DNA from 4 places in the Streptomyces sp. NBC_00440 genome. Region 2 is predicted to be linked to each of the others. Evidence: riboswitches for the same ligand, from Rfam matches in the RefSeq annotation. Region 2 holds a riboswitch; each other region holds the start of a gene.
The links. A riboswitch is a leader RNA that binds a small molecule or an ion and turns the genes downstream of it on or off. The one in region 2 is predicted to bind cobalamin.
Positions count from the first base shown of each region.

Region 1: linked by a shared signal. The riboswitch ahead of OHB13_RS00860 (HoxN/HupN/NixA family nickel/cobalt transporter) and the one ahead of metE (5-methyltetrahydropteroyltriglutamate--homocysteine S-methyltransferase) in region 2 are both predicted to bind cobalamin.
Region 3: linked by a shared signal. The riboswitch ahead of OHB13_RS25380 (ribonucleoside-diphosphate reductase subunit alpha) and the one ahead of metE (5-methyltetrahydropteroyltriglutamate--homocysteine S-methyltransferase) in region 2 are both predicted to bind cobalamin.
Region 4: linked by a shared signal. The riboswitch ahead of OHB13_RS07030 (cobalamin biosynthesis protein) and the one ahead of metE (5-methyltetrahydropteroyltriglutamate--homocysteine S-methyltransferase) in region 2 are both predicted to bind cobalamin.

Region 1 is NZ_CP107921.1:175,061-177,236, forward strand. It holds gene OHB13_RS00860 (HoxN/HupN/NixA family nickel/cobalt transporter) at 1-968, opposite strand, end outside; cobalamin riboswitch at 997-1,198, opposite strand; gene cobN (cobaltochelatase subunit CobN) at 1,358-2,176, opposite strand, start outside.
Region 2 is NZ_CP107921.1:7,842,606-7,844,781, forward strand. It holds gene metE (5-methyltetrahydropteroyltriglutamate--homocysteine S-methyltransferase) at 1-1,133, opposite strand, end outside; cobalamin riboswitch at 1,295-1,517, opposite strand; gene OHB13_RS34885 (hypothetical protein) at 1,760-2,176, shown strand, end outside.
Region 3 is NZ_CP107921.1:5,634,590-5,636,765, forward strand. It holds gene OHB13_RS25380 (ribonucleoside-diphosphate reductase subunit alpha) at 1-1,004, opposite strand, end outside; cobalamin riboswitch at 1,133-1,256, opposite strand; gene mctP (monocarboxylate uptake permease MctP) at 1,436-2,176, opposite strand, start outside.
Region 4 is NZ_CP107921.1:1,558,213-1,560,388, forward strand. It holds gene OHB13_RS07020 (inorganic phosphate transporter) at 1-372, shown strand, start outside; gene OHB13_RS07025 (hypothetical protein) at 467-724, shown strand; adenosylcobalamin (AdoCbl) riboswitch at 954-1,028, shown strand; gene OHB13_RS07030 (cobalamin biosynthesis protein) at 1,166-2,095, shown strand; partial or broken gene OHB13_RS07035 (cobyric acid synthase) at 2,092-2,176, shown strand, end outside.

The sequences.
Region 1 (2,176 bases), 7.7 Mb from region 2:
AGGTCGAGGCCCGCTATCCAGCCGGTCACCGAGTCCTGGAGGGCGAGCTTGTCGTGCAGCACACTGATCAACTCGATCGTGCCGATGAGAAAGGCGACGGCGATGGACAGGCCCGTGATGGCGAGGTTGTAGAACACCTTGCGCACCGGGTTGGCGAAGGCCCACTGGTACGCGAAGTTCATGAAGGTGCCGTCGAGTGTGTCGAAGAGACTCATTCCGGCCGCGAAGAGCAGGGGCAGGCAGAGGACGGCGTACCAGGGCAGACCCGCTGCGGCGCCGCTGCCCGCCATCACCATGAGGGTGACCTCGGTCGCGGTGTCGAAGCCCAGGCCGAAGAGGAAGCCCAGCGGATACATCTGGCCGGGCCTGCTGACGGACTTGGTGAACCGGCCGAGGATGCGGTTCATGAACCCGCGCGAGTTCAGGTGTGTTTCGAGTTCGGCCTCGTCGTAACGTCCGGCGCGCATCTCCCTGAACACCCGCAGAATGCCCACGAGAGCAACCAGGTTGAGTGCCGCGATGAGGTACAGGAACGAGCCCGAGACGCTCGTTCCGACGACGCCGAGCACCTGGTGGGCGTCCGAGCCCTCGTTCATGAGGACTCCCGCGAGCCGGGCTCCCCCGGCGACCAGCGCCGCCATGGCCACCACCACGCTGGAGTGCCCCAGCGCGAACCAGAAGCCGACCGATACCGGGCGCTTCCCGTCCGCCATGAGTTTGCGCGTGGTGTTGTCGATGGCGGCGATGTGGTCGGCGTCGAAGGCGTGCCGCATCCCCAGCGTGTACGCGGTGATGCCGAGTCCGACCCCGAACGCCTTGGACCCGACCTCGTAGTGGCCCGGCTCCACCAGCAGGAACAGAACGCCGAACGCGACGACGTGGAGGGCTGCTATCACCCCCAGGAGCCCGGCGGTACGTACGGTGTCCTCGCGCCGCCAGGCGAACACGGCGGATTCGGGCAGGGTCATGCGGTCACGCTCCAGCACCTCGTGGATCACTTCGTGAGATGCCGTGGCCGGTCTCCTGGCTGACGGGTCCGCTTGACGCTCGCCTCCGGCCCTGCCTTCCCGGCCGCGATACGGCCAGTGGCTTCGACGGGACGGAGACTCCCCGATCACAGTGGCGAGGGCCGCTCCGGTCTGAGGCCCCGAGGGGGCTTTCACCGGTCTTCCCGAACACCACGGCTCGCTCACCCTAGGTTCTGCTCGACGGTGGCAGCAAATGCGCCCACCTGGGGCAGGTATCGGATCTCACACCTGTCCGCCGCCGGGTGGTCAGCTGCCGATAACGCCGGAGAGAGCCCCGGCTCTCACCGCCGCACCGGCAGCAGCGGACCACCGCGAGGAGACCGCTCGGGTCAGTCCTCGCCCTCCAGATTCCCCTCGGTCTCCAGGTAGACCTGGCGCAGCGCTTCGAGCGTCGCGGGGTCCGGCTCGGCCCACATGCCGCGGGACTCCGCCTCCAGGAGCCGTTCCGCGATCCCGTGCAGGGCCCAGGGGTTGGCCTGCTGGAGGAAGTCGCGGTTCACCGGGTCGAGTACGTACGTCTCGGTGAGCTTGTCGTACATCCAGTCGGCGACGACACCGGTGGTGGCGTCGTACCCGAAGAGGTAGTCGACGGTGGCGGCGAGCTCGAAGGCTCCCTTGTAGCCGTGCCGCCGCATCGCCTCGATCCAGCGGGGGTTGACGACCCGTGCGCGGAAGACCCGTGAGGTCTCCTCCACGAGCGTGCGGGTGCGGACGGTCTCGGGGCGGGTGGAGTCGCCGATGTACGCCTCAGGGGCGCTCCCGCGCAGCGCCCGGACGGTGGCGACCATGCCGCCGTGGTACTGGAAGTAGTCGTCGGAGTCCGCGATGTCGTGCTCGCGGGTGTCCGTGTTCTTCGCGGCGACCGTGATCCGCTTGTACGCGGTCTCCATCTCGGCGCGGGCCGGGCGGCCGTCCAGTTCCCGGCCGTAGGCGTAGCCGCCCCACACCGTGTACACCTCGGCGAGGTCCGCGTCGGTGCGCCAGTCGCGGCTGTCGATGAGCTGGAGGATGCCCGCGCCGTAGGTGCCGGGGCGCGAGCCGAAGATCCGGGTGGTGGCCCGGCGTTCGTCGCCGTGCTCGGCCAGGTCGGCCCGGGTGTGGGCGCGTACGAAGTTCTGCCCGTCGGGCTCGTCCAGGGACGCGGCCAG
Region 2 (2,176 bases):
CCCTGAGTGATTCCCCTGGCGAGGGTCGCGATCTCCGCGGTCTTCTGCCGGGCGAAGGCGAGCCAGCGCAGGATCTGCGGGTCGATGTCCCGTTCGGCGGACGCGTCGAGCGGTACATGCAGGAGCGAGCAGGAGGCGGAGACGTCCACCCGGTCGGCCAGCCCCAGCAGGGTTCCCAGCGTGGTGAGCGACTTCTCCAGGTCGTTGGCCCAGATGTTGCGCCCGTCGACCACGCCGGCGACCAGGCGCTTGCCGGGCAGTCCGCCGACGGCGGCGAGCGCGCCGATGTTGGCCGCGGCTGCCCCGGTGAAGTCCAGCGCGAGGCCCTCCACCGGGGCCTTGGCCAGGACGGGCAGCGCATCGCCGAGGCGGTCGAAGTAGGACGCGACCAGCAGCTTGGGACGGTCGGTGAGCGAGCCGAGTTCACGGTAGGCGCGTGCGGCGGCGTTCAGGTCTGCGGGGGTGCGGTCCTGGACGAGAGCCGGCTCGTCCAGCTGGACCCACTCCGCGCCCGCCGCCCGCAGATCGGCGAGCACCTCGGCGTAGACGGGCAGCAGCCGGTCCAGCAGGGTCAGCGGTTCGAAGTCCGCTGCGACGCCCGGTGCCGGCTTGGCCAGCAGCAGATAGGTGACCGGGCCGACGAGTACGGGACGGGCGGCGAGCCCGAGGGCGATCGCCTCCTTGAGCTGCCCGGTCTGCTGGGTGGAGTCCGCGGCGAACTCCGTGTCAGGGCCCAGTTCGGGTACCAGGTAGTGGTAGTTGGTGTCGAACCACTTGGTCATCTCCAGCGGCGCCAGCTCCTGGGTCCCGCGTGCCATCGCGAAGTAACCGTCGAGCGCGTCGGTTTCGACGGCCTTGCGGTGCCGCTCCGGGACCGCGCCGACCATCACGCTGGTGTCCAGGACATGGTCGTAGTACGAGAAGTCACCGGTGGGCACCTCATGGATGCCGGATTCCGCCAGACGCTGCCAGTTCGACCGGCGCAGACCTGCGGCGGTCTCGCGGAGGTCGTCGGCGCTGGTGCGGCCCTGCCAGTAGCCCTCGATGGCCTTCTTCAGTTCCCGGTTCGGGCCCTGTCGGGGGTAGCCGTACACGGTGGCCCGTGCTGCCGCGGCTGCGGGCTTCGTTGTCACGGAAATCTCCTTCGCGAGATGACTCCTTGAGATCCCGGAGACGGGACGCGAGCGCGAAGGGGTGACGAACCGGGCGGTCCGCGCGTGCCACGAGGCACGGCCGTCCGCCGGTATGTACGCCGACCCGCCCACGAGGTCACCGGGGTATCCGCACGCGATCGGTCGCGCACGGGCAACAGGCAGGTCTTCGGACTTGCGGGCGCGGTCACCCTCGGAAGGGCATCCACCTACTGGCCGTCGCTTCCCAGACCCGGCCGGGCCCAGTGCGTATGACGGCGGTCGTTCCCACTCACCGCTGCGGGGCAGTCCCGGAATTCCACCGGGTTCCCTCTTACGACGCATCCCGCCTGGCGGACGGGGCGAACCAGTTGCACCAGACAGTCTAGAGCCTCTGGTTCCGATCGGGCCGGATCGCCGGTTTCCACCGGCCGCTCGGTCCACGACCCCTCATCGGCCCCGGCTTCCGGATGGCCTAAATGCCACTATCACGTGATCAGTCGTGCCCATACTGAGCAGATGGTGTCCGCTGCGCGCCGGGCCCCCGGACTCCTTCCGGCACAGGTCACCGGCGACACGGTCGTGCACGGCCGCACGGCCCGCGCCCCGAGATGGACGGAGCTCTCACGATGAAGCGCCTCACCAGGACCGCGACCGCGGTGGCAGCCGGTCTGCTGCTGCTCGGAACACTCGGCACCGCGACGGCCACGGCCGCGACAGGGACGTCCGGGACGGCCACGGCGCCCGGCGGCGTCCTGGGCCCGGACGGTTACAAGGGCATCCAGCTCGGACAGTCCGAACGCGATGCGGAGAAGACCGGCCTGCTGGTCAACAAGCAGACCACTTCCGGCTGCGACTTCTACCGCCTCGCTGCCAGTGAGGGGAAGCCGAACCTGGGCGGCGGCGTCTTCATCGAGCCCCGCAAGGGGGTGGTGGTGATCACCGGGACGAACCTGATCCGTACGCCCGAAGGGATCACCATGGGCACCGGCCTGGCCCGGGTCAAGGCCGCCTACCCGCGGCTGACGAAGGTCGGCGACTTCATC
Region 3 (2,176 bases), 2.2 Mb from region 2:
ACCCAGTGGGCCAGGTTGAGGTTGTGCGTACGCCGGGCGTCCTCACCGGTGTTGTCACGCAGCTCCAGGAACTCCTCGATGTCCGAGTGCCAGGTCTCCAGGTAGACGGCGGCGGCGCCCTTGCGCCGGCCGCCCTGGTTCACCGCGGCGACCGAGGCGTCGAGGGTCTTGAGGAAGGGGACGATGCCGTTGGAGTGCCCGTTGGTGCCGCGGATCAGCGAACCGCGGGAGCGGATACGGGAGTACGAGAGGCCGATGCCGCCCGCGTGCTTCGACAGCCGCGCCACCTCGTGGTAGCGCCCGTAGATCGAGTCCAGCTGGTCGAGCGGCGAGTCCAGCAGATAGCACGAGGACATCTGCGGGTGGCGGGTGCCCGAGTTGAAGAGCGTGGGGGAGGAGGGCAGATAGTCGAGACGGCTCATCAGCCCGTACAGCGCGGCCACCTCGTCCAGTGCGGCCGCGGACTCGTCGGCGGCGAGACCGCAGGCGACCCGGAGCATGAAGTGCTGGGGCGTCTCGATGACCTGGCGGGTGAGCGGGTGGCGCAGCAGATAGCGGCTGTAGAGAGTGCGCAGCCCGAAGTATCCGAAGCGGTCGTCGGCCCCGGTGTCGATGGTCGCGTCGAGCCGCTCGGCGTGCAGCCGTACGAAGTCGGCCGTACGGTCGGCGATCAGGCCCTCGCGGTGTCCGACGGCGACCGATGAGGAGAACGACACCGCGCCCTGTCCGGCCGCCTCGTCCGCGATGGTCCGGGTGAGCAGCCTGGCGGCGAGCCGTGAGTACGCGGGGTCCTCGGAGATGAGACCGGCGGCCGCCTCGGTGGCCAGCTCCCGCAACTCGGCCTCGTCCGACGCCGCGTTGCGCCCGCGCAGGGCGGCAGCGGCGACCTTGCCGGGGTCGGTGTCGGTGAGATCGGCGGTGAGGTCGGTCAGGGTCCGCAGAAGTACGGTTCCCGGGGCATCCGACACCTGCTCGGAGACAGGTGCGGTGGGCGCGATGGTCACGGTGCGCTCTCCCTCGCTCGGCTGGGGCCGGCGGGGGCACGGGTGCGTACGGGCACAGCAGAGCAGCACACCGCACAGCATCCGCAAGCCCAACCGCGAGGCCCGGACGTTTCCCATCCGGTTCGGTCGAGCCGGATGCGCCGTCGGCAGGTCCTCGGACTCCACGGTGCGCGAAAGCGCACTGATCACACCGTTGCGGGACAGTTCCGGATTCGCACCGGATTCCCCTGCGGCGACAGCGAGCATGAGCATACATGTGGGGTGCCCGCCGGAAAGCACCCCCCATATGTTGTGTCGTGGAGGACGGAAGGGAGGGGCGGGGGCGGCATGGCGAGGGGCCGCCGCAGCTCCCGGGAGGGAGGCGCGGCGGCCCCTGGCGGAGCCTGCGGCTCAGTGGCAGGCCCTACGGCTCAGTGGGTGGGCGTGCGGGCTCAGTGGGCTGCCGGGGCGGCTTCTGTGGCCGGCGGGAGCTCCACCTGGACGCCCTCGTCACCGGCGTCCGCCGTGTAGTCCTCCGGGGAGGTCTCGTCGATTCCGGCCGGTGCCTTCACCGCGTTGAGCACGACGGTGAGCACCAGCGTCACCACGACGTTCAGCACGAACGCCGTCAGACCGATGTAGCCGATCTGCCCGATGCCCGGGATCTCCTTGGAGGAGCCGCCGAAGTGCGCCTGGGTCGGGCTCGCCACACCGTATGCGGCGAGCGTGCCGTACACCATGCCGACCGCCCAGCCCGCGAGCAGCGCCCAGCGGTGGAACCAGCGGGTGAAGAGCCCGCCGACCAGCGCCGGCATCGTCTGGAGGATCCAGATGCCGCCCAGCAGCTGGAAGTTGATCGCCACCGTCGGGTCCATGGCGAGCACGAAGAGCAGCGCGCCGACCTTCACCACGAGCGAGACCAGCTTGGAGACCTTGGCCTCCTGGGCAGGGGTCGCGCCCGGTTTGATGAAGTCCTTGTAGATGTTGCGGGTGAAGAGGTTCGCCGCAGCGATGGACATGATCGCGGCCGGTACCAGCGCACCGATGCCGATGGCCGCGAAGGCCACGCCCGCGAACCAGTCGGGGAACATGTTCTCGAACAGCTGCGGGATCGCCAGCTGGCCGTTCTTCACCTTGATGCCCGCGGCGATCGCCATGAAGCCGAGCAGCGCGAGCAGCCCCAGCATCAGCGA
Region 4 (2,176 bases), 6.3 Mb from region 2:
GGCGGGGTGGTCCGCTGGTCCACCGCGACCCGGATGGCCGTCGCCTGGTGTCTGACCCTGCCCGCCGCCGCGGTCGTCGGCGCGGGCGCCGAGTATCTGACCGGCCGCGGCCCCTGGGGCATCGGCGCCGTCGCCGTCCTGCTGGTCGCGGGCTCCGGTGTCATCTGGTCGCTCTCCCGCCGCCAACCGGTCGGCCAGCACAGCGTCACCCCCGACGAACCCGCCGCGTCCGACGAGCCCGCCGGGGTGGTGACCACCGCCATCGCGGCTGTCGCCCCGCCGCCGGCCGGAGCGGTCTCCGACGGTCTCCGGACCACCATCCCCGCACCGGGCGGCGCCGCACCGGAGCCCACCCGGCCCGCCACGGTCTGAACACGGCCTGAGCACCCTCAGAACCCTGAGAACCCTGAGAACCCTGAGAACACGGTCCGTCCGAACACGGTCTGAAGGAGAAGGACACCGCACCATGGACATCGACTGGGCAGCTCTCGGCACCGTCTTCGGCGTCAGCCTCGTGGCCACCGTCGGACTGGTCGGCCTGTTCACCCTCGGCGTGGTGGGCCTGGCGCGGAAGCCCGTGCCGGAGCCGGGCACCGCCACCGCACCCGCCGCCGCGACTCCTGCCGGTACGGGCAGGGGCCCGGCCGCGCGGGCCGGCTCGTACGCCTGCTTCGCGCTCTGCGCGGCGGCCGTGGCGTACGGGATCTATCTGATCGTCGCCTGACGGCCCGCTCCTCCCCCACCACTCCCCGCGACAGCGTCACTCCGCCCGCCCGGCCGCCGCCACCGGCCACCGGGCGGGCTGCCCGTGTGCGCGGCCTGCCGGGCGAGTGGCCCGTACGGCCGTCCGGGTGGCCCGTGTGGGGCTCGGCACACTGCCCCGTCGCAGGTCAAGGGTGAGTTGACGGGTGTTCGCCGACCGTGGTGGACTTCCGGGGCCAATACGGCGGCAGGAGAGGAAGTCCGGTGCGAATCCGGCGCGGTCCCGCCACTGTCACCGGGGTCGCCCCCGGGAGCCAGGAACTCTCACCGCCGGTCACGTCGAACCAGGGCGCGGACACCCTGAGTGAGGACTACGCCATGCGCGGCCGCCTGCTGCCCGAACCGCCCGATGCTCCGAGTACGACCGCAGTGAGGGTCCCGGGCGAACTGGCCTGCTGACCCCATGCGTGGAGAGCGTGTCTTCGTGTACGGCGCCACCACGGGCCTCCTGGCAGACCTCATCTTCGCCGACCCCCGGCGCGGGCACCCCGTCGCCGCCTTCGGGCGGGCCGCCGCCGCCGTGGAGCGCCGGCTCTGGCGTGACCACCGCGGGTGGGGCGCGCTGCACACCATGGTCTGCGCCGGGGGCGCGGTGGGCGCCGCCGTGCTGGCCGGGCGTGCCGTACGCGGCCGTCCCGCCGCGGGCGTCGCACTGACCGCCGCCGCCACCTGGGCCGTCGTCGGCGGCACCTCGCTGGGGCGTGAGGCCCGCGCGGTGGGCGACGCGCTGGCGGCAGGTGATGTCGAGGCGGCCAGGGAGCGGCTGCCGCATCTGTGCGGACGCGATCCGCAGGCGCTCGACGCGCAGCAGATCGCGCGGGCCGTCGTGGAGTCCGTGGCCGAGAACACCTCCGACGCGGTGGTGGGCGCGCTGGTCTGGGGCGCCCTGGCCGGGGTGCCGGGGCTCGTCGGGTTCCGGGCGGTGAACACCCTGGACGCGATGGTGGGCCACCGGTCGCCCCGGTATCTGCGGTACGGCTGGGCCTCCGCCCGGCTCGACGATCTGGCGGGCCGGCCGGGCGCCCGGCTCACCGCCGTACTGGCGGTGCTCGCGGGCGGGGACCCGCGCGGCGCGGTACGGGCCTGGCGGTCGGACGCGGGCCGCCACCCGAGCCCCAACGCGGGCCCGGTGGAGGCGTCGTTCGCGGGCGCGCTGGGCGTACGGCTCGGCGGCACCCTCGCGTACGCCGGCCGGGTCGAGCACCGGGCGGTGCTCAACGGCGGCGGCCGGCCGGTGGCCGTCGGCGACATCGAACGCGCGGTGCGGCTGTCGCGCCGGGTGTCCCTGCTGGCGCTCGCGACAGCTCTCGTGGTGAGGAAGGTACGCGGATGAGTGGCGGGCTGCTGGTGGCCGGAACCACGTCGGACGCCGGGAAGAGCGTGGTCACGGCCGGTATCTGCCGGTGGCTGGTGC